Regions from separate parts of the Streptomyces sp. NPDC002513 genome, predicted to be linked through region 3. Evidence: riboswitches for the same ligand, from Rfam matches in the RefSeq annotation. Region 3 holds a riboswitch; each other region holds the start of a gene.
What was found. Region 3 has a riboswitch for cyclic di-AMP ahead of ACWD5Q_RS07445 (NlpC/P60 family protein). Riboswitches for the same ligand answer to the same signal wherever they lie in the genome.
Positions count from the first base shown of each region.

Region 1 (7,128 bases), on a different contig from region 3:
TGCCGTCTGGTCTGGGAGCGGTAGACCCGGGCCGCCGTCTGCTCTCCGAGCAGCCGCAGCCTGGTCGCGGTGGAGAACCGGTCACGGTCCTTCACGGCCATGTCTTCCGCCTCCCCTTCACACGTGCGTACGTCCCCGCACACGGTACGGGACCGCGTACGGGGACGTACGGACGACTGGCTAAGGCGTTGCCCTGCGTGCTCAGCCCTTGAAGCGCGGGAACGCGCTGCGGCCGGCGTACACCGCGGCGTCGTCGAGGATCTCCTCGATGCGCAGCAGCTGGTTGTACTTGGCGACGCGCTCGGAGCGGGCCGGGGCACCGGTCTTGATCTGGCCGCAGTTGGTGGCGACGGCCAGGTCGGCGATGGTGACGTCCTCGGTCTCGCCGGAGCGGTGGGACATCATGCACTTGAAGCCGTTGCGCTGGGCCAGCTCGACGGCGTCGAGGGTCTCGGTCAGCGAGCCGATCTGGTTGACCTTGACCAGCAGGGCGTTGGCCGCGCCCTCCTCGATACCGCGGGCGAGGCGCTCGGGGTTGGTGACGAACAGGTCGTCGCCGACCAGCTGGACCTTGTCACCGAGCTTGTCGGTGATGACCTTCCAGCCGGCCCAGTCGTCCTCGAACAGCGGGTCCTCGATGGAGACGAGGGGGTAGGCCGCGACCAGCTCCTCGTAGTACTTCGTCATCTCGGCGGCGGAGCGCTCCTCGCCCTCGAAGACGTACTTGCCCTCCTTGTAGAACTCGGAGGCAGCGACGTCGAGGGCGAGGGCGATCTGCGTGCCGGGGGCGTAGCCGGCTTCCTTGATGGCCTCGAGGATCAGGTCGAGGGCCTCACGGTTGGAGCCGAGGTTCGGGGCGAAGCCGCCCTCGTCGCCGAGGCCGGTGGACAGGCCCTTGCTCTTCAGCACCCTCTTGAGGGTGTGGTAGACCTCGGTGCCCCAGCGCAGCGCCTCGGAGAAGGACTCCGCGCCGATCGGGGCGATCATGAACTCCTGGATGTCCACGTTGGAGTCGGCGTGCGAGCCGCCGTTCAGGATGTTCATCATCGGCACCGGCAGCAGGTGCGCGTTCGGGCCGCCCAGGTAGCGGAAGAGCGGGAGGTCGCTGGCCTCGGAGGCGGCGTGGGCCACGGCGAGGGAGACGCCGAGGATGGCGTTGGCGCCGAGGGAGCCCTTGTTGTCGGTGGCGTCCAGGTCGAACATCGCCTGGTCGATCAGGCGCTGCTCGGTGGCGTCGTAGCCGACCAGCTCCGGGCCGATCTGCTCGATGACCGCGAGGACGGCCTTCTCGACACCCTTGCCCTGGTAGCGGTTGGGGTCGCCGTCACGGAGCTCGATGGCCTCGAAGGCGCCGGTGGAGGCGCCGGACGGAACGGCGGCACGACCCGTGCTGCCGTCGTCGAGGCCGACCTCGACCTCGACCGTGGGATTGCCTCGGGAGTCCAGGATTTCCCGGGCTACGACGACGTCGATGGACGGCACGAGCATCTCCTTCTTGGATGTGACACGGGAAGTGCGGGGCTGGTGTGCCCAGCGACTAGAGCCTAACCGCCCCGGGGCATCGGCCAGCCGACCGACCGTCCCGTGGAGAGGATGACGGTCCGCATTGTTCCACAACGGAACAAAGGCGAGGTGGCGAAGAGGGGACGCAAAAGCAAAGAGCCCCGCTCCGGTGCGTACGGGGGAAACGCACCGGAGCGGGGAGCCCGTGGGGACGGGGGCGGTCCTCAGGTGACGCCCGCCGCGAGGGCCGCGGCCAGGGGGACGCCGGGGGCCCGCCGCCGGGCGGCTGTCACTTCAGGTGCAGCTGCTGGCCCGGATAGATGAGGTCGGCGTCCTCGACGATGTCCTTGTTCAGCTGGAACAGCTTCTCCCAGCCGCCCTGGACGTGGTGCTTCTCGGCGATCGCGCTGAGAGTGTCGCCCTTGACCACCTTGTACTCGCCGTCGCCCTTCTTGACCTTCTCGCCGGTCGGGGTGGTGACGGTCTTCTGGGGAGCCGGGCGCTGCGCGGAACGGCTGGCCGCCTGCTGCTCGGTCGAGCGGGTGGTGGTGCTCTTCGGGGCGGCACTCTTCGGCGTGGCGCTCTTCGTGGAGGTGCCGGAGCCGGCGGAGCTGCCCGTGGCGGCCGGGGTGCCGTCGTAGGGAGTGCTGGACAGGCCCGTGCCGCAGACCGGCCAGGCGCCCTTGCCCTGACCCGCGAGGACCTTCTCGGCGACGGCGATCTGCTGGGACTTGGAGGCCAGGTCGGCGCGCGGGGCGTAGGCGGTGCCGCCGTAAGCGGCCCAGGTCGAGTTGGTGAACTGCAGGCCGCCGTAGAAGCCGTTGCCGGTGTTGATGGACCAGTTGCCGCCGGACTCGCACTGGGCGACGGCGTCCCACTGGGTGGCGGTGGCGGCGGAGGCGTTGCCGGCCGCCATCAGCGGGGCGGCGACGGCGGCGCCGGCGACACCGGCGAGCGCGAGGGCGCGGACGACCTTGGACGGACGGCGGTGCTTGTTCTTGCCGGAACACAGCATGATGGATCCCCTCACCGACGCCTGCGAGGTGAGCTGTCGGGTTCGGGCCGGTTGAGTTGCCCGGCCGCACACCTCCCCGGTGCGCGGCTCCACCCCAAGCCGCACCCGGTCAACTCCCGGGCGCGGCGCCTACCTTGGGTCCCCCGCTCCTGCCTACGGCGCTTGACGCGACGACTGTTCCCACACGGCCGCTGGCAGGATTCGGCGTTGCGACCGTCGGAGCCCGCTGTGGCGAGCGATCACGACCGTAAGCAGTCGTTGCGCCGAATTCCAAAGACGATCAGGGCTTATGAGACTCATATCTCACTCTCATCAAACCGGACATTCGACGCGAAGTGGGACGTGAAATGTCTTCGCCCAGGCGGCAGTTCAGGACCCGCCCCCGGACAACCCGACCGTGACCGCAAGGCTCTGACCGGGGAGGATGAGGTCGGGGTCGGCTCCGACCGTCTTCTTGTTCGCGTCGTACAGCGCGGTCCATCCGCCCTTGAGGTCAAGGGAGTCGGCGATAGCCGACAGATTGTCCCCGCGGTGGACGGTGTACGCGTCGTCGGCCGCCTCGCGTGCGGCGGCGGAGCCGCGCGAGGCATGACGGCCGGACGACCCGTCCGCACGGCCGCCCGCGTCACCCTCGTCGCCATTGCCGCCACGGTGGCGGCCCCCGGCCGAAGACGCCCCGCTCTGCCCGGCCTTGCCCGAATCGTCACTCTTCGTCGCGACCGAGAGCGGGTCGAGGGAATCCTGGGACCCGCTCGTGTCGCCGACGTCACCGCGCGAGTCATCGGTCGCCGTCGAGGACGGCGAGGACGGCGAGGACGAGGGAGAGGAGGGGGACGACGGCGATACGGAGGAGGAAGGCGACGAGGAGGACGACGACGTGGCCGAGTCCGACGCTCCGGACGAGTGCCGCGAAGGGGATGAGTCGGACGAGTGGGACGAGCCGGAAGAGTGGGATGAACCGGCCGAGCCGGATGAGCCGGACGGCTCGAAGTCCACCCCGGAGTCCGAGAAGAAGACGGAGTCGCTGCGGGAGGAGTGGTCGCCCACGCCCGTGTCGACGTCCGCGGCGGCCGAGTCCTTGCTGAGCCCGGAGGCCCGGCCGCAGGCTCCCCAGGCGGAGGCGCCCCGCTGGTCGAGGATCTTCTCGGCGACGGCGATCTGCTGGGAGCGGCTCGCCTGGTCGGGACGGGGGGCGTAGTCGAGACCGCCGTACCGGTCCCAGTCCTTCTGGGTCAACTGAAGTCCGCCGTACCGGCCGTTGCCGTGGTCGGCGCTCCAGGAGCCGCCGCTCTCACACTCCGCGACCTGGTCCCAGGTCGTACCGCTGGCCGCGCTCGCACCGGTGGCACCGAGGAGCGGGATCGCGATCGCTGAGCCGGTGACCCCTGCCGCGACAATGAGAGCCGGAGCCTGGCGGGGGCGACGGTGCCGACCGTTCCCGGAGATCATGCGGTTGCCTTTCGCGCGACAGCGGTGACCAACGCGGCGGCTGTGGCATACCGCCGCGTTGCTGCGTGAAGGTATCCGCAGTCGAACGCTTGTCACAAGTTAATGCAGCGTAGATCACGTGAACATCACGGAATTGAGAAAGTGTCACCCTTCCGCGGCCGTCGGCGTGTCCGCCACCTCACTCCGCGGCACCGCCGGTACGGCGATGACCTCACTTCGGAACCGGCGTGAACTCCACCGGAAGCGTGCGCAATCCCCGCATGATGAGCCCGCCACGCCAGCGCACATCGGCTGAATCCACCGCGAGTCGCAGGTCGGGGAGACGGGTGAGGAGCGTGGCGAGCGCGGTCTGTCCCTCCAGCCGGGCGAGGGGGGCGCCGAGGCAGTAGTGGATGCCGTGCCCATAGCCGAGATGCTGGTTGTCACGGCGGGAGAGGTCCAGGACGTCGGGGCCGGCGAACCGCTCCGGATCCCGGTCCGCGGCGGCGAGCACCACGAGGACGGGGTCGCCGGCGGCGATGTCCTGCCCGCCGATGGTGACCGGCCGGGTCGCGAACCGCCAGGTGGCCAGCTCGACCGGGCCGTCGTAGCGCAGGAGTTCCTCGACACCGGTCTCCAGGAGGTCCCTCTCGCCACGGGTGAGCGAGGTCTGGAGGCGGGCCCGCTGCCCGGGGTGGGTCAGGAGGGCGTACGTCCCGTTGCCGATGAGGTTGACGGTGGTCTCGAACCCGGCGAAGAGCAGGATGAAGGCCATGGCGGCGGCCTCGTTCTCGGTGAGGTGCTCGCCGTGGTCGAAGGCGCGGATGAGCCCGGAGATGAGGTCCTCGCCGGGGCCGGGCGTCTCGGACAGTGCCTCGCGCTTGCGGTGGATGAGGTCGGCGAGATAGCCGCGCATCTTCTTCACGGACCGCGCGACCCCGCCCCGGGGACCTCCCCCGTGCCGGATCATCATGCCCGCCCAGTCCCGGAAGTCGTCCTGGTCCTCGCGGGGGACGCCGAGCATGTCGCAGATCGCGTAGATGGGGAGCGGGAAGGCGAACTCGTGGATGAGATCGGCGGACCCGCGGTCCGCGAACCGGTCGATGAGCTGATCGGCCAGCTCCTGCACCCGGGGGGCGAACTCGGCGACGCGGCGGGGCGTGAACGCCTTGGAGACCAGCCGACGCAGCCGGGTGTGGTCCGGCGGGTCGATGTTGAGCAGGTGTGTCATCAGCTCGGCCTTGCGCTCGCCGGGGATACCGGTCTTCCCCCTGGCGTGTGCCGGCTCGTCGTGATGCGCCGGGTTCTTGCTGAGCCGCGGGTCGGCGAGGGCCTGCCGGGCGTCGGCGTAACGGGTGACCAGCCACGCCTCCACACCGCTCGGCAGCCGCGTCCGGTGCACGGGGGCGTGCTCGCGGAGCCAGGCATAGGCGGGGTAGGGGTCGGCGGCGAACTCCCAGGTGAAGAGTTCGGGGCCGGGGGTGGAAGCGGGGCGGGCGGGCTGGTGCTGGTCGGTCACTCCCCGACCGTATCCACGGCGGCCCCGCCCCGCCCTGCCAGGTCCGTCTCCGGCACCCCGCCCCGGCCCGAGCCCCGCCCCGGCTCCACCGCCTAAGCCTCCGCCCCGAGCCCCCGCCCCGGCTCCAGCGCCCAAGCCTCCGACCCGAGCCTCCCGTCTCCGGCCCCACCGCCTACGCCGCTCCGTCCCGAGCCGCCGCCTCCGGCCTCCGGCCCGCACCCCCTTGGTCCCCGCTCCTACGCCTCCGGCCCGTGCCCCTCGGCCTCCGGTCCCGGCTCCCCGGCCTCCGGTTCGGTCTCCTCGGTCGTGGGTCCGAGCCCCTCGGCGGCCCGTACGGCGTCCCGGTAGGCGCGGGCGGCGGCGCGCAGGGCCGCCTCCGGGTCCACCCCCTCCGCCTCCGCGTGCGCGGCGAGCGCCAGCAGTTCGTAGCCGATGCCCTCGCCCTGCGGGAGCGGCACGTCCAGGCCCGCCGAGCGCACCCGGGAGGACAGCTTCGCCGCCAGGGCCAGGCCCGGCTGCCCCAGGGGGACGCCCTCCGTCACCGACGTGCGCCGCTTCTCGATCGCCTTGGTGCGCAGCCAGTGCTCCTTGACCTCCTCCGGTGTCGTCGCGGTCTCGTCGCCGAAGACATGCGGATGGCGGTGGATCAGCTTGGCGACGATGCCGCCCGCCACGTCGTCGATGGAGAAGGGGGCGTCCGGGTCCTCCTCGGCTATCCGGGCGTGGAAGACGACCTGGAGCAGGACGTCGCCCAGCTCCTCGCGCAGTTCCTCCCGGTCGCCCGCCTCGATCGCCTCGACCAGCTCGTACGCCTCCTCGATGCCGTACTTGGCGAGGCCCTTGTGGGTCTGCTGCGAGGACCAGGGGCACTCGGCGCGGATGCGGTCCATGACCTGCACCAGGTCGAGCAGGCGAGAGCCCGGAAGGTCGTAGGAGGCGGGGAGCAGCTCCAGCTCCGGCATCCGCACCCGCCCCGAGCCCGCCAGCCGGGCCAGGCCGTCGGTGAGGTGCGGCTCGCCCTCGCCGGTCGCGACGACGACCACCGTGCGGCCGCCGGCACAGGCGTCGACCAGTTCCTGCGCGGTCGGGGTGCCCTGCTCGACGGCTATGCCCGCCTCGCGCAGATACGGCACCTGCGGGTGCGCGCCGTCCGCGCACAGGACCCGGTCGGCGTCGCGCAGCACCTGCCACGCGGGCCAGGACAGCAGCCCGGGAGCGACCCGGTGGCTGGTGGTGAGCAGGACGGCCCGGCCGGGGGCGGCGGATGCCTCCGCGTCCCGGCCCTGGTCGGGGGCGCCTTCGAAGCTGGTTGCGTTCACCCCTCGAACGTAACCCACGGCACCGACGCCCCCGGAGGTTTTCCACAGGCCGCTGGACGGCCCCGCCGGGTTCCGGCGCCGTGCGTCACCGACACGCCGTCCGGCGCGCCCGGCTACGCCGTCTGCCCCGCCCCGGCCGCCGTGGCCTCCTTGACCCAGGGCGTCTTCGCGTCCACCCGGCTGCTCTTCTGCACGTCCCAGGTGCCGTAGCGCGGATTGAGGTCGATGTTCAGTTCCTTGGACGCCTGTGCCATCGCCTTCCAGAAGGTGGCCTTGCCGTCGGTCGTGTTCATGTCGGCGCCGAGCGCGGCGGCCAGCTTCTGCGCCTCGACCTCGGTGCGGAG
Region 1 is NZ_JBSFXK010000006.1:76,678-83,805, reverse strand. Features, by position in the region: gene ACWD5Q_RS06455 (FtsB family cell division protein) at 1-101, opposite strand, end outside; gene eno (phosphopyruvate hydratase) at 202-1,488, opposite strand; gene ACWD5Q_RS06445 (transglycosylase family protein) at 1,793-2,518, opposite strand; cyclic di-AMP (ydaO/yuaA leader) riboswitch at 2,522-2,689, opposite strand; gene ACWD5Q_RS06440 (transglycosylase family protein) at 2,888-3,967, opposite strand; gene ACWD5Q_RS06435 (cytochrome P450 family protein) at 4,179-5,465, opposite strand; gene ACWD5Q_RS06430 (nucleoside triphosphate pyrophosphohydrolase) at 5,702-6,784, opposite strand; gene ACWD5Q_RS06425 (SurA N-terminal domain-containing protein) at 6,898-7,128, opposite strand, start outside.
Region 1: another riboswitch for cyclic di-AMP. It lies ahead of ACWD5Q_RS06445 (transglycosylase family protein); the one in region 3 lies ahead of ACWD5Q_RS07445 (NlpC/P60 family protein).

Region 2 (7,128 bases), on a different contig from region 3:
GGTGACAGACCGCCTGGCTGGCGAGCGGGCCGGCCGCCGGGCCCGGAGGACCGTCACGGCCACCCCGGCACCGGAACGGCGCCGTGGCTCACCTACTCGCCCCGGTGCTCCGGGGTGAGAAGGAGCATCGTGGCGTCGTCGCGGACCGTGTCGCAGAAGCGTACGAGATCTTCCCACACCCGCTCGGGCGTCTCTGCGGGATCGTCGTCCGCGAACCGGGGAAGCCGGTCGACGAGGGGATAGAACATGCCGGTCGCGTCGCGTGCCTCCCAGATGCCGTCCGAGGCCAGGAACAGATGGTCGCCGCGCTCCAGCGGCCGGGTGACCTCGTCGTAGGTGCCGCCCTCGCTCAGCCCGATCCCGAGGGGAGTACCCGACGACACGTCCAGCTCGGTGGCCTTGCCGTCGTGGAGCAGCACGGGCGGCGGACTGCCGCAGGCGATGATCCGTACCGTCCCGGCATCGGGGGTGAACTCCAGCAGCACCGCCGTCGCGAACAGCTCCCCGAGCTGGGAGTTTCCCGAGTCCGCCAGCAGCCTGCGGTCGAGGCGGGAGGCGACCGAGGGCAGATCGGGCTGGTCGAGCACCGCTTCCCGGAAGGCCCCGAGCAGCGCGGCGACGGTCGAGACCGCCGACAGCCCGTGTCCCTGCACATCGCCCATGACCACGCGTACCCCGGTGGGGCCCTCGCGCACGTCGAAGAAGTCGCCGCCTATGAGCGTCCCGCGCTGGGCAGCCCGGTACAGACCCGTGCAGTGGACCTGTCCCACCCGCTCCGGCAGCGGGGGGACCAGTGCGTTCTGAGCCGCCTCGGCGACCGTGCGCTCGACGTTCAGCTGGGCGTCGCGATGGCTGCGCACATACGACACGAACACGCTCAGCAGGGCGACGAAGATGATGGTGAGCAGATCCGCGTTGCCCGGCCGGTCCAGGTGGAAGGCGCGGGTGTGCTGCACTCCGATGACGAGGACGCCGAGCAGCGCAGTGGCTGAGGGTCCGTAGGACAGGACGGCCAGGGGCGGGATGGCTCCCAGGAGGAATCCGATGTCCAGCGGCGAGGGCGCGGTCAGGCTGACGACGGCCACGATCATCAGCAGGACCACGGGCAGCACCTTCACCCACCAAGGGGGCGGCGCGCCGCGCAACCAGCCGCGCTGGTCCCCCTTCCGGTGAGTCCGTGTGACACCCAGGCTTTTCACATCCCCTACGCTCCTCCGCGAAGCCGTCTGCCGCAACGCCCACGATGGCCGCGTGAGCTGTCCGAACGCGCAGGTGAGACGGTGCGGACGAGCCGCCGAGGCGTTGCTTCGAGCACTCTCCGTCACCGGTGATCGACGAACGGCCGGCCGAGGGCCGAGGACCGGGGGAGAACGTGAGCAGTGCCGCGCACACGGGTGGGTCACGCGGGCCGCGTCACGCTGTGGATCGCCGCCTCACCGGCGTAGCGGACCGCCTCCTCGCGGATGAAGGCGCCCGGGCCCGGTGCGTGGATCATCATGCCGTTTCCGGTGCAGAGGCCGACATGGCCGGCGTCCGGGTTGAAGAACACGAGATCGCCGGGCCGGAGGTCGGTGAGCGGGATCGCCGGGCCGACCGCTGACTGATCGCGGGCCGCACGCGGGAGGGTCACCCCGGCCGCCTTCCAGGCGGCCTGTGTGAGACCGGCGGCGTCGTACGAGTCGGGTCCGGCCGCGCCCCAGAGGCACGGCCTGCCGATCTGCGCGCGGGCGAAGGCGACCGCCTTCGCGGACTTGGTGTCGTACCCCGGCTCCTGTGTCCCGCCGATGCCGAGGGGGAGCCCGGTGCCGGGAACGGTCTCGGCGCCGTGGAACGGTTCGGTCGTGGTGAGCGGTTGAAGGTCCGTCAGCGGTTCCGTGGCGAGGGGGGCCGCGGCGGAGGGGCCCGCGCCGGCCGAGGCGGCCGGGATGCCGCTGCCGGGGGCAGGGGGCTGCTGCCACGGCCAGGTCCCCTCTACCGCGCGGCCGGCCTGCTCCTCCGCCGTGCGCCACGCGTCCGTCGCCGGCCGGGACCCGATCGCCAGGGGCGGCGTACCGCGCCGTGCGGTGTGCCGGGCCAGCAGGTCACGGGCCGCGGCGAGCTTGTGCCGGTTGCGCTCCTTGGCGGTCCTCGGGGTGGCCGGACCGGGCATGGTGACCGTCGAGGGCAGGTCCCGGGAAGTCTCCGGCCTCTTCTCCGGGGCCGCCGGCAGCGCGGCCACGGGACCGGCGGTCAGCTCCGCCGCGGGACGCGCGGCCGGCCCGGCGGTGAGTTCGCGGACGGGCCGGCCGGCCGTGTCCGGCTCGCGGAGGACGAGGTCGCTCCCCGGACGACTCGCCGGGCCCGAGGGCCGGGCCGCGTCCGGACGGTCCGGCATCCTGTCGGGCGGCAGTGCGGCCGGAACGGTCGGCCCCAGCCTCAGACGCGCCGCCTCGAACCACTGCCGGGTCACGTCGTCGAGGACGGGATCGGCGCCCCGGCGCTCCGTGCCGAGCACCGGGGTGGCACGCCTCTGTGCCCCCGTCGCTGCCGCGCGCGTCGCGTTGAAGGTCCCGCTGTCGGTCTCCGCCCGGTCGTACAGGCTCTGGATCCGCTGCCGGACCTCGTCGTGGCTCGGCCCGTCGTCCTCGGTGAACCTGCGCATGCCGGGGAGGCCGAAGTCTCCGGGGCCCGGGGTTCGCTCCGGCGCCATGGGGCGTACTCCTTCCGTGCTCCGCCTACCGGGTGAGTTGTCGGGTTCGGGCGGACGGATCCGGAAGGTGTGCCCTACGGCCCCTGCCCTGTCGGGCAGTCGGGCCGATTCACCCCGTGGTCGGTCGGGTCCCCGGTTCCGGTCGTGGTCAAGGCGAACCGGATGAGGCGGAGGCCGTGCAACCCGGCGATGTTCGCCGGAGGGAGTTGCGTAGCCTGTTCGTCAACCTAGCCAACTTGTGTGCCTGGTGTGAAGGTTGAAGCGCTGAATGTCCGGTACCTCTGTGTGATGTTCGTCCGGGCGTTCCCGTAGGGCTTGCCTCGCGCGCTCTCGCCTCGCGTGTCTGATATTCCGTTCTTCAGGTGTTTCGGCATGATGAGTCCGATGCTTCGGCAGGATGAGGTGGAGCGCTCAGGAAGGTCATCCCCCATGCGACGCAGGTCCAAGGCGGACGACTCCGTCGCCCGGGCGCGTGTCGCCGAGCGCCGGGCGCGTGCCGACTACACCGGCGGTGTCTACGGCTCCCTGCTCGCCGCCTCGGTGGTGGTCGGCGCCGGCGCCCACGGCCCGTTGCCGCGGACGGAACTGGTACTGCTGCTGTTGGGCACCGGCGTGGTGTTCTGGATCGCGCATGTGCACGCCCAGCTGTTCGGCGCCCACCTGGCACAGCCGGGCCTGGACCGCCGGACCGTGCTGCATGTGTGCCGTGACGAGTGGCCGATCGTCAAGGCCGCCGTCCCGCCGGCCGCCGCGGTCGCCGTCAGCCCGCTGCTGGGCCTGGACGTGCGGGGCGGGATCTGGCTGTCGCTCGCCGTCGCCGTGGCCGGGCAGATGGGCTGGTCGGCCGCCGCCGCACGCCACGCCGGCGCCTCCTGGCGCCTTGTGGTGGCCTTCGCCGCGATCAACCTGGTGATCGGTCTGCTGATCATCGTGTTCAAGATCGCACTGAAGGACTGACGGCCAGAGCCGTTCCGAAGGGCTGACGGTCAAGACCGTTCCGAGGGGCCGACGGCGCGGAGCCGACCCGTCCCGGCCCCGCGGGGCGGGACCGGTGCGGCAGCGGGCCATGCCCCGGGACGGTTCACCTGTCCCAGGTGAGGCGCGGGCACGCGCCGGGGCGGACGATCACGGGAAGCGGCGCACTTCGCGCCCCAGGCCATCTGCGAGAGAGCAGCTCATGCGCTACGAGATCCGCGTCGACGGGCAGCTGTCGGACACGCTGGCCCAGGCCTTCCCGGAGCTGGACCACGTGACGATGTCCGGCCAGACCGTCCTGTTCGGCCCCGTCCTCGACGAGGCACACGTGTACGAGCTGCTGGCCCGCTTCCAGTCGCTCGGACTGCACGTCCTGGAAATGCGCCGACTGCCGGAGTGACGGTGACCGCGCCCGCTCACCCGTCCCGGGTGAGGCAGGCCGCCGGATGCCGTGGGCACGCTGAAGGCGGCACGGGGCCGCTGTCGGGGCGCACGCCCGGAACGGAGGAGGAGAAATGGTCACGCAGACGTACCTCGCGTACGACTACCCACTGCTGAGCGCCTTCTGGACACTGCTGTGGTTCTTCCTGTGGGTCATGTGGTTCGTCCTGCTCTTCCGGGTCGTCCTCGACATCTTCCGCGACGACTCCCTGGGCGGCTGGGCCAAGACCGGCTGGCTGGTCTTCTGCATCGTGCTGCCCTTCCTCGGCGTCTTCGTGTACGTCATCGCCCGTGGCAAGGAGATGGGCCGCCGGGAGATGTCCCAGGTCCGGGCGCAGCAACGGGCCCTCGACGACTACATCCGCGAGACGGCAGGCCGCCAGGGGCCTGCCAGCAGCGTCGACCAGCTCGCCAAGCTCTCCGAGATCCGCGCCCGCGGCGACATCACGGACGACGAGTTCCGCAGGGCGAAGGAGCTGGTCCTGGCGGGCCACGCCCCCGGGACTCCCCCGCCGCCCACCCCTCCGGGCAGCTCCACCCCCTCGGGCACCTGAGGGCGCGACGGACCGCCCTGCGGCAGGCGGAGAAGGCCGTGGGTGCGGCAGATTCCCTTCCGTCGGCAGGAATCGTGGATCACCTGTCCTGCGGCTGGTTCTGGGGCCGGTGACGGAAGCCGTCGGCGTGAATGATCCGCGGGTGCGGACGGCCGTGGTGGACGGTCGGGGTCCGGTGGAGGGCGATGAGCGCGGCGTCGTCGCCGAGGTGCCCGCCGGTGTGGGCGAGCAGGTCACGCCGGATGCGGTGCAGCAGCGCCTCGGGACTCTCCTCGGTCCACTGGGCCACGCGGTCCGCGAGCGGATAGAAACGGCCGGCGGCGTCCCGCGCCTCGATGACGCCGTCGGTGTAGAGCAGGAGGGTGTCTCCGGGCTCGAAGGAGAACACGTCCAGGTGGTAGTCCGCCGCGTGTGCCGAACCGATCCCCATCGGGGGCGCGGGGTGCACGCTCGGGACGGTGACCACGTGACCGGGGCTCAGCAGGAGCGGCGGCGGATGCCCGCAACTGGTCATGCGGGTGATCGGGTCCCCGTCGGGGATCTCCATCAGCAGGGCGGTCGCGAAGCGTTCGCCCGCTTCCTCGGGCGGCTCGAAGTCGGCCAGATAGCGGGTGACGCTCTGCTCCAGCGTGGCGGCCAGATCCCGTAGGGACGTCTGCCGGTGGCCCGCCTCGCGGAAGGCGCCGAGCAGCAGGGCGGCCTCGCCGATGGCCGAGAGGCCCTTGCCGCGTACGTCGCCGATCATGACGCGCACCCTGCTGTCGGCCCGGGTGGCGGCGTACAGGTCGCCGCCGATCTGCGCCTCGTCCTCGGCCGCAAGGTACAGACAGGCCACCTTCAGGGGGCCGATGTTTTCCGGCAGCGGCCACAGCAGGACGTGTTGTGCGGCCTCGGCCACCGACCGGACCTGGGCCAGCTGGCGACGGTGCCGGTCGCGGACGGCGCAGTAGACCACGATCATCACCGACAGCAGGAACAGGGTGAGGATCTGCACGATGTGGTTGGTGGTGCTCAGCCCGCCGTGCAGCACGGCGATGACGACCTGCGTGGTCACCGCCAGCGCCCCGACGAGGCCGGTCAGCCGGGGGCCGGCGAAGGAGGGCGTGAGTGCGGGCGCGATCACGAGCGCGGGTCCCAGGTGGATGGAATCGGGAGAGTGGATGTCCACCACCGCGATCACGATGATCAGCGCGATGGGAAACAGCAGCAGGGCATGACTCGACTGCCACGAGTCGCGCAGCCCGGCGGTGCCCCCTTGCCGGTAACCCATGCCTACACCCTGCCTCGCCGTCGGCCACGTGGCCACCGGGTGGAGGCCGTGATCCGCCGCCGGCCGCGGGCATCACAGCCGTGGGCGACTCCTTCGCGGCGTCCCGCCCTCTCCGGGCGGCCGGGGCGCCGCGGTGTGCCGGGGTCAGACCGCCGAAGCCGAGGGGACGCCGCGGTGCGGTCCGGGCCGGGACCGGCCGTTCGTTCAAGGGCGCAGACCGTCGAAGCTGATCCGCAGATGGCGCGGGCCGCGCAGCACCGCGTTCTTCCGATACGGGGGAGGGTCTTCCACCAGGCGAGGGCCCTCCAGACGGCGGGCCAGTGCGGACAGGGCGATCTGCGCCTCCAGCCGCGCCAGCGGCGCGCCGAAACAGCTGTGGATGCCGCTGCCGAAGCCCAGGTGCTGGATGTCCTCGCGGTCGGGGTCGAACCGGTCGGGGTCCGCGAAGCGTTCGGGGTCCCGGTTGCCCGCGGCCAGCATCAGCCAGATCCTCGATCCCTTCGGGATGGTGGTCCCGTGTACCTCGATGTCCGCGATGCAGGTCCGCTGCGGCACGAACTGCACCGGTGGCTCGTAGCGCAGCAGTTCCTCCACGATGGTGACGGCCGGCTCGGGGCCGTCGCGGAGCCTGTCGAGGTACTCCGGGTGGCGCAGCAGGGTGAGCATCCCGTTGGTGATCAGGTTGACGGTCGTCTCGTGTCCCGCGATCAACAGCAGCACCGCGGTGCTGAGCACCTCCATCGTCGTCATGGGGCCGTCCGGGCCGTGGCTCGTGACCAGCTCGGACAGCATGTCCCCGGTGGGTTCCTTGCTCCGCTGCTCGACCAGCTCGGCGAGGTACATGCCCAGGTGCATCCGTGCTTCCTGCGCCGCGCGCCCGCGCTCGGCATCGTCCCTGCCGGTGTCCGGGTCGAGGCTCGCGACGATCGGGTCGATCCAGGTGCGGAAGCGCGGTTCGTCCTCGCGCGGCACGCCGAGCAGCCGGCAGATCACGGTCACCGGGAAGGGATACGCGAACTGGTCGACCAGATCGATCTGCCGTGCCTCTCCGAAGCCGTCGATCAGATCGGAGACGGTCCCGGCGAGTTCGCCGCGCATCGACTCGATCCTGTGGGGGCTGTGCGGGGGGCCGAAAGGGCGGTTGGCGATCCGGCGCAGCCGGTCGTGTTCCGGAGGGTCCTGCCGGATGAAGCTCGGGG
Region 2 is NZ_JBSFXK010000005.1:182,452-189,579, forward strand. Features, by position in the region: gene ACWD5Q_RS06040 (PP2C family protein-serine/threonine phosphatase) at 93-1,118, opposite strand; gene ACWD5Q_RS06045 (NlpC/P60 family protein) at 1,400-2,689, opposite strand; cyclic di-AMP (ydaO/yuaA leader) riboswitch at 2,696-2,855, opposite strand; gene ACWD5Q_RS06050 (hypothetical protein) at 3,119-3,646, shown strand; gene ACWD5Q_RS06055 (hypothetical protein) at 3,867-4,064, shown strand; gene ACWD5Q_RS06060 (SHOCT domain-containing protein) at 4,180-4,659, shown strand; gene ACWD5Q_RS06065 (PP2C family protein-serine/threonine phosphatase) at 4,739-5,929, opposite strand; gene ACWD5Q_RS06070 (cytochrome P450) at 6,134-7,128, opposite strand, start outside.
Region 2: another riboswitch for cyclic di-AMP. It lies ahead of ACWD5Q_RS06045 (NlpC/P60 family protein); the one in region 3 lies ahead of ACWD5Q_RS07445 (NlpC/P60 family protein).

Region 3 (7,128 bases):
AGGAGGCCGCGCCCCGCCGACCGGGACGCGGGCCCCGTGCCCGCCCCGAGCCGCGCGCGCTGACTCTCCGTCAGCCGGGACAGCAGCCGCCGCGCCTCGCTCAGTTTCTCGGTGACCGTCCGCTTCTGCCGCCGAAGCTCCGCCTGCCGCGCGGTCAGCGAGGCCAGTTCCCCACGCGCGGCTCCGCGCAGCCGCTCGATCTCCCGCACCTGCGCGCGCACGCGTGCCACGGCCGCCGCCTGTCGGCCGTCGACCCGCTCGGCGAACGCGGCGTTGTCGAGGTAGCGTCCCGGATCCGAGGAGAGCAGGAGCTGTACCGCGGGGTCGATACCGCCCCCGCGGTACTGCGCCGCCGCGGCGGAACCCAGCGCCGCGCGCGCCGAGTCCAGCCGGTCCGTGCGGCGAGCGGCCTCGTCCCGCAGCGCGTCGACCCGTCGCGCGGCCCGGTCCGCCTGCTCCTTCGCCCCGTCGTACTTCTCGGTCGCGACCTCCGCCTCCCGGTACAGCCTGTCGACCTCGGCCTTGACCTGGGCCGGGGAGAGCGGTGGCTCGGCGTGCCCGGTCCCGTCGAAGCCGGTCGCGGACGCAGCTCCCGCGAGGGCGATCGTGACGGCGGTGCGGACCGCGGTCCCGCCGAGCGAACGCTGTCTGGGCTTGCGGTGCGCTGCCACCTGTCCGTCACGTCCTTTCCTGCGACCGCCGGGGCGACGGGCGTGGTCACGCGTCCGGCGGCGGCCCGCACAGGGGAGCAGGACGCCGCCGGACCTTCTTGGCGGTGGTGTCCGGCGGCCGCCCCGGCGCGGGCGGCGGTGGGAGCCGGTCACCTGGTGGAGGACGTTAGGCCTGATCGTGACCGGCTCGTGACGCGATGTACGGAAGTGGCTCGACCGGACTGACGGTGACCGTATGTGACCGTGATCCCGTTCCGAGGCTGCCGACTTCACGCTGTGCGATGACCGTTGCGGCGGTTCCGGAACACCGGGAGACGACGGGGTGCTATAGGGCGCATTGATGCGGGGGCGCTCCACAGGGCGCCCCGGGAGGTGGCTCTGTGCCCCTTGCGGCGTCTTGGCACGATGCCCCGCAGGCCGGGCGCGGGTCCGTCTCCGCCGCCGTCGTCGCCGTCCCGCCTCGTGGCCCGGTGTCAGAGCCCTCCGCGTCCCTCGTTAGGCTCCGGCTTCATGGACGTACTCATCCATCTCTTCGTCGGCCTGCACATCGTCGGCATCGCCGCGCTCCTCGGCGGCTTCCTCACCCAGATGAAGGCGATGGGCCGGGGCACGGCCCGCTTCGTGCCCGCGATGCTGCACGGCGCGCTGACCATGCTGGTCACGGGTGTGGCGCTGGTCGGCCTCAACCAGGCGGAACATCACACCATCAACACGATCAAGATCGGCATCAAGCTGGCCCTGCTGATCGTGATCCTCGGCCTGGTCTACGTGAAGCGCGACGAGGAGCAGGTCGAGAAGCCCCTCTTCGCCCTGGTCGGGGCGCTGACCATGGTGAACGTCTTCATCGCCGTGCTGTGGACCTGAGGCTGACCGCCCCGGACCCGACGGCCCCGACGAGGACCGCGCACCAGACCGCCACCGCGATCCACAGCAGCACCTGGCCGGGGCCGCGCAGCCATGGCGCTCTGAGGCCGTCGGCGACGGACAGCGCCGCCACCGCCGTCATCCCCATCGGGAAGACGGTCGACCACCTCCGTACGTCGTAGCCCGTGCGCGGCCGGCCCAGCTCGGCCGCCGCCAGTACGCAGTACCAGGCGAAGGCGAGGGCGAGGAGGGCGATGGTGACGCTCCGCAGGACACCGGTGTCGTCGATGTTCCAGAGGTAGAGGCCCACCTGGGCGGCGTGGACCAGCCATGCCCCGGCCACCGCGGCGAGGGCGAGCGCACCGCCCGCCACCCACTGGTCGCCCGCGCCGGCCGTCACCTGCCGCCGGTCGAAGCACCACAGCCCGATCAGGTAGAACGCCAGACCGAACCAGAAGAACACCAGCGCCAGATGGGCGAGCCAGGCCACTCGCACGGCCGCGGCCAGCACCGCCCCGAGCACCGCGATTCCCTCCGTGGCCAGGCAGCCGAGGAACACCGCCCCGGACATACCGCGCTCCCAGTTCCGTACGACCAGGAGGACCAGAGCCGCCCACAGCACGAAGGCCAGCGCGAGGAGCGCCTCGGCGAGCTGCTGCCGGTCCAGGAACGACACCCGGGTGCCCAGCACGGCGGTGGCCGGGACCACCGCGAGCGCGGCCGGGGAGCCGGCCGGCCACCTCGCGCGTCCCCACAGCGGCCGTAGGGCGATGGCGGCGGCCAGTCCCAGCCAGGCGGCGCCCGCCAGGGCCAGGGCGATACGGGAGACCAGCTCGTGCCCGGTCTGGTGCAACCCGACCGACAGGACGCCGGTCGCCAACACGGCGGCCCCGGTGACGGGCGGACGCTGCGCCCACCAGGTGTGGAGCGCGGAGGTGCCAGACATGCGCCCGATGCTAGGGACGCGCGCACGGCTTGCGTACGGGGCACGCGCGCGTGGAGCCCGAAAACAACCCCACGCGCGCGTGGAGCCCGCGGACAGCCACGCGCGCGTACCGCCCGAAATTCCGGGGCGTGCCGCACGGGACCCGTGTGGCCGGGAAACGGCCACACCCCTGGGGCCCGCCGGAGCCTTGTCCCGGCCCGCCGGAACCGGAGTCGTCGGACTCAGGCCGGCCGCACCACGCTGTGGATGATCGACGCACCGCCGTAGTAGACCGACTCCTCGCGAACGTAGGCGCCCGGCTTCGGGGCGTGGATCATCATGCCGTCGCCGATGTAGAGGCCGACGTGGCTGATGTCGTCGTAGAAGAAGATCAGGTCACCCGGCTGGGCGTCGGAGAGCGACACCGTGGTGCCGACGTTCACCTGGGCGTACGTGGTGCGCGGCAGCGTGACTCCGGCGGCCTTCCACGCGGCCTGGGTCAGGCCCGAGCAGTCGTACGACCCGGGGCCCGTCGCGCCCCACACATACGGCTTGCCGATCTGCGCGCGGGCGTAGGCGAGGGCCTTCGCGGCCTGCGTCGCGTACGAGGAGTCCGCTGCGGTGGACCCCGAGGAGCCGGCCGTGGTGGTCGGCGACGGCTGCTGTGCTGCCTTCTCCTGTGCCGCCTTCTGCTGTGCCGCCTGCCGACGGGCCAGCGCCTCCGCCTGGCGCTGGGCCTCCTCCTGCTTCTGCTTCTCGAGCGCGGCGAGCCGCGCCTTCTCCTGCGCGGTCAGCTCGGACAGCAGCTCCCGTGCCGCGGTGAGCTTCCTCTGGACGTCCGACTTGGCCGTCCGGAGCGTCGTCTGCGACTCGGTGAGCGTCCGGAGGCTGTCGGTGGCCTCCTGGCGCTTCCTCATCGTCGCGGCTTGTTCGGTGACGTACTGGTCGACCGCTTCCTTCTGACGGCTGGTGAGCCGGCTCATCAGCTGCGTCTGGTCGAAGTAGTCCTGGGGGTTGTCGGCCAGCAGGAGGGTGGCCGTGTCGGGGGCCGCGGCCCCGGTCCGGTACTGCGCGGCGGCGAACGAACCCAGCTCCTCGCGCGCGTCGTTGAGCTTCTGCGTGCGCTGGGCCACGTCGTCGAGGAGGGAGTCGACGTTCTTGCGCTGCTCGGTCGATCTCTCCTTGGCCGCGTCGTACTTCTCGGTGGCCGACTCCGCCTGGCGGTAGAGGTCGTCGACCTTCTTCGCGACCTCCTCGACGCTGGGCCTGCCGTCGGCGGCGGGCGCGGCGTGGGCCGTCTGCGAGAGCAGTGCCACGGAGGTCAGGGCGGCCGTCGCGAGGGCGGGGGTCCGCATGCCCGCGATGCGTGGGCCCGAGGTGCGGGACTTGCGGTGCGGCGCCATGAGAGGCGTCTCCTTCCGTATTCCGCCTACCGGGTTAGCTGTCGGGTTCGGGCGGGTGGTTCGGAAGGTGTGCCCTACGGCCGTGTCCCCCAGGACGCTCGGCCGATTCACCCCAGGTCGGGTGGGTCCCCGGCTCCGGCCGCACGGGGCACCGGACTCGGCGGAGGCCGCGCGGCCCGGCGACCTTCGCCGGTGGGGGTCGTGCGGCCCGCCCGGCACGCTAGCCAACTCCTGTGGTTCTTGTGAAGGTTGATGCGAGATATGTCCGATACATTTCCGTGACCTCGGCCGCGGGGCCCCGCATCGGGCGCGCACCGTGAACGGGCGGGTCCGGACGGTGACCCGTGTTGTGCGAGTCCGGTCCATGGCACGGAGTTTTCGGGACGGCGGCCGGTTGTCGGTGGAGCGCCCTAGACTCGGAGAGCGATGAGCAGCCTCTTTGACGACAGCTTCCTGGCGGACCTCCAGGCCACCCCGGCCCCTGAGGAGGAACCCCCGCCGCCCGAGGACGATCATGCTCCGGAGCCGGTTCCGGACGATCTGTTCGGCGGGCGCTTCGACCTGCCGCCGGACCGGGACGCCTACTACCGCGACGGCGCGCCCCGCCCGGCCATCGACCCCCGGGCGCTGCTCGAGGGGCTGAACGAGAACCAGCGCGCGGCGGTCGTGCACGCCGGCTCCCCCCTGCTCATCGTGGCCGGTGCCGGCTCCGGCAAGACCCGTGTGCTCACGCACCGCATCGCCTATCTGCTGGCCGAGCGGGGTGTGCATCCCGGGCAGATCCTCGCGATCACCTTCACCAACAAGGCGGCGGGCGAGATGAAGGAGCGGGTCGAGCAGCTCGTCGGCCCGCGCGCGAACGCGATGTGGGTGATGACCTTCCACAGCGCGTGCGTCCGCATCCTGCGCCGCGAGAGCAAGAAGCTCGGCTTCACGTCCTCCTTCTCGATCTACGACGCCGCCGACAGCAAGCGTCTGATGGCGCTCGTCTGCCGGGACCTGGACCTCGATCCCAAGCAATTCCCGCCCAAGTCGTTCAGCGCCAAGATCTCCAACCTGAAGAACGAGCTGATCGACGAGGAGGACTTCGCCGCCCAGGCGACCGCGGGAGGGTTCGAGAAGACCCTTGCCCAGGCGTACGCGCTCTACCAGTCGAGGCTCCGCGAGGCGAACGCACTCGACTTCGACGACCTGATCATGACGACGGTCAATCTGCTGCGTGCTTTTCCGGACGTCGCCGAGCACTACCGCCGCCGCTTCCGCCACGTCCTCGTCGACGAGTACCAGGACACGAACCACGCCCAGTACGCCCTGGTCCGCGAGCTGGTCGGCACGGTCGAACACCCTGTGGACGCGCCGTCCGGCGAGGACGGCCTCCAGCCCGCCGAGCTGTGCGTCGTGGGTGACGCCGACCAGTCGATCTACGCCTTCCGCGGTGCCACCATCCGCAACATCCTCCAGTTCGAGGAGGACTACCCGGACGCCACCACGATCCTCCTGGAGCAGAACTACCGCTCCACGCAGACGATCCTGAGCGCCGCCAACGCGGTCATCGAGCGCAATGAGTCGCGCCGCCCCAAGAACCTGTGGACCAACGCGGGCTCGGGCGCGCGGATCACCGGCTATGTCGCCGACACGGAGCACGACGAGGCGCAGTTCGTCGCCGACGAGATAGACCGCCTCACCGACCGGGGCGAGGCAAAGCCGGGCGATGTCGCCGTCTTCTACCGCACCAACGCCCAGTCCCGTGTCTTCGAAGAGGTCTTCATCCGCGTCGGCCTGCCCTACAAGGTCGTCGGCGGCGTCCGCTTCTACGAGCGCAAGGAGGTCCGGGACGTCCTGGCCTACCTCCGGGTGCTGGCGAACCCGGAGGACTCCGTTCCGCTGCGGCGCATCCTGAACGTGCCGAAGCGGGGCATCGGTGAACGCGCCGAGGCGATGATCGACGCCCTGTCCCAGCGGGAGAAGATCAGCTTCTCGCAGGCACTGCGCCGCGTGGACGAGGCGTACGGCATGGCGGCCCGCTCGACGAACGCGGTCAAGCGGTTCAACGCGCTGATGGAGGACCTGCGGACGATCGTGGAGTCGGGCGCGGGCCCGGCCACGGTCGTGGAAGCCATCCTGGAACGCACCGGCTATCTGGCCGAACTCCAGGCCTCGACCGACCCCCAGGACGAGACCCGCATCGAGAACCTCCAGGAACTCGCCGCCGTGGCCCTGGAGTTCGAGCAGGAGCGCGGCGAGGACGCGGCGGGGGCCGCCGGCCCGGGGGGCACACTGGCCGACTTCCTGGAGCAGGTCGCCCTGGTCGCCGACTCCGACCAGATCCCCGACGACGAGGAGGGCGGCGGCGTCATCACGCTGATGACCCTCCACACCGCGAAGGGCCTGGAGTTCCCGGTGGTCTTCCTGACCGGCATGGAGGACGGCGTCTTCCCGCATATGCGGGCGCTCGGCCAGACCAAGGAACTCGAGGAGGAGCGGCGCCTGGCGTACGTGGGCATCACCCGCGCGCGAGAGCGGCTCTACCTCACCCGGTCCGCCCTGCGCAGTGCCTGGGGCCAGCCCTCGTACAACCCGCCCTCGCGCTTCCTGGAGGAGATCCCGGACCAGCACGTGGACTGGAAGCGGACGGGTGCCTCCTCCGCACCCGCTTCCACGGGTCCCGTCTCGGGCGTGGCGGCCTCCCTGTCCTCGTCACTGTCCTCGGCCCGGTCGCGGTCCTCGGCCGCGGGAGCGTCCGGGTTCGCCACACGCCGGGGCGGTGCGACGGAGAGGCCGGTGGTCTCCCTGGCGGTCGGCGACCGCGTCACGCACGACCAGTTCGGCCTGGGCATGGTGGTCGGGGTGAAGGGCACGGGTGTGAACGCGGAGGCGACGATCGACTTCGGGGACACGAAACCGAAGCGGCTGCTGCTGCGGTACGCGCCGGTGGAGAAGCTGTAGACCGCACGGGCAGGCCCCCGCCGAACGGCGGGGGCTCACCGGTGGGTCGATCAGGTGGGGTCCAGCCCGTGGCTGCGCAGCCAGGGCAGCGGGTCTATCGCGGCACCGCCGTTCGGCCGTACCTCGAAGTGCAGATGGGGGCCGGTGGAGTTGCCCGAGTTGCCGGAGTACGCGATCGGCTGGCCGGCCTTCACGACCGTCCCGGGTGCGACCCGGTAGCTGGAGAGGTGGCAGTACCACGTCTCCGTGCCGTCCATGGCTGTCAGGATCAGCATGTTGCCGTAGGCGCTGTTCCACTGGGTGCGGACCGTGCCGTCGG
Region 3 is NZ_JBSFXK010000007.1:92,417-99,544, reverse strand. Features, by position in the region: gene ACWD5Q_RS07460 (NlpC/P60 family protein) at 1-671, opposite strand, end outside; gene ACWD5Q_RS07455 (hypothetical protein) at 1,182-1,535, shown strand; gene ACWD5Q_RS07450 (SLAC1 family transporter) at 1,513-2,481, opposite strand; gene ACWD5Q_RS07445 (NlpC/P60 family protein) at 2,703-3,863, opposite strand; cyclic di-AMP (ydaO/yuaA leader) riboswitch at 3,872-4,036, opposite strand; gene pcrA (DNA helicase PcrA) at 4,290-6,809, shown strand; gene ACWD5Q_RS07435 (M23 family metallopeptidase) at 6,860-7,128, opposite strand, start outside.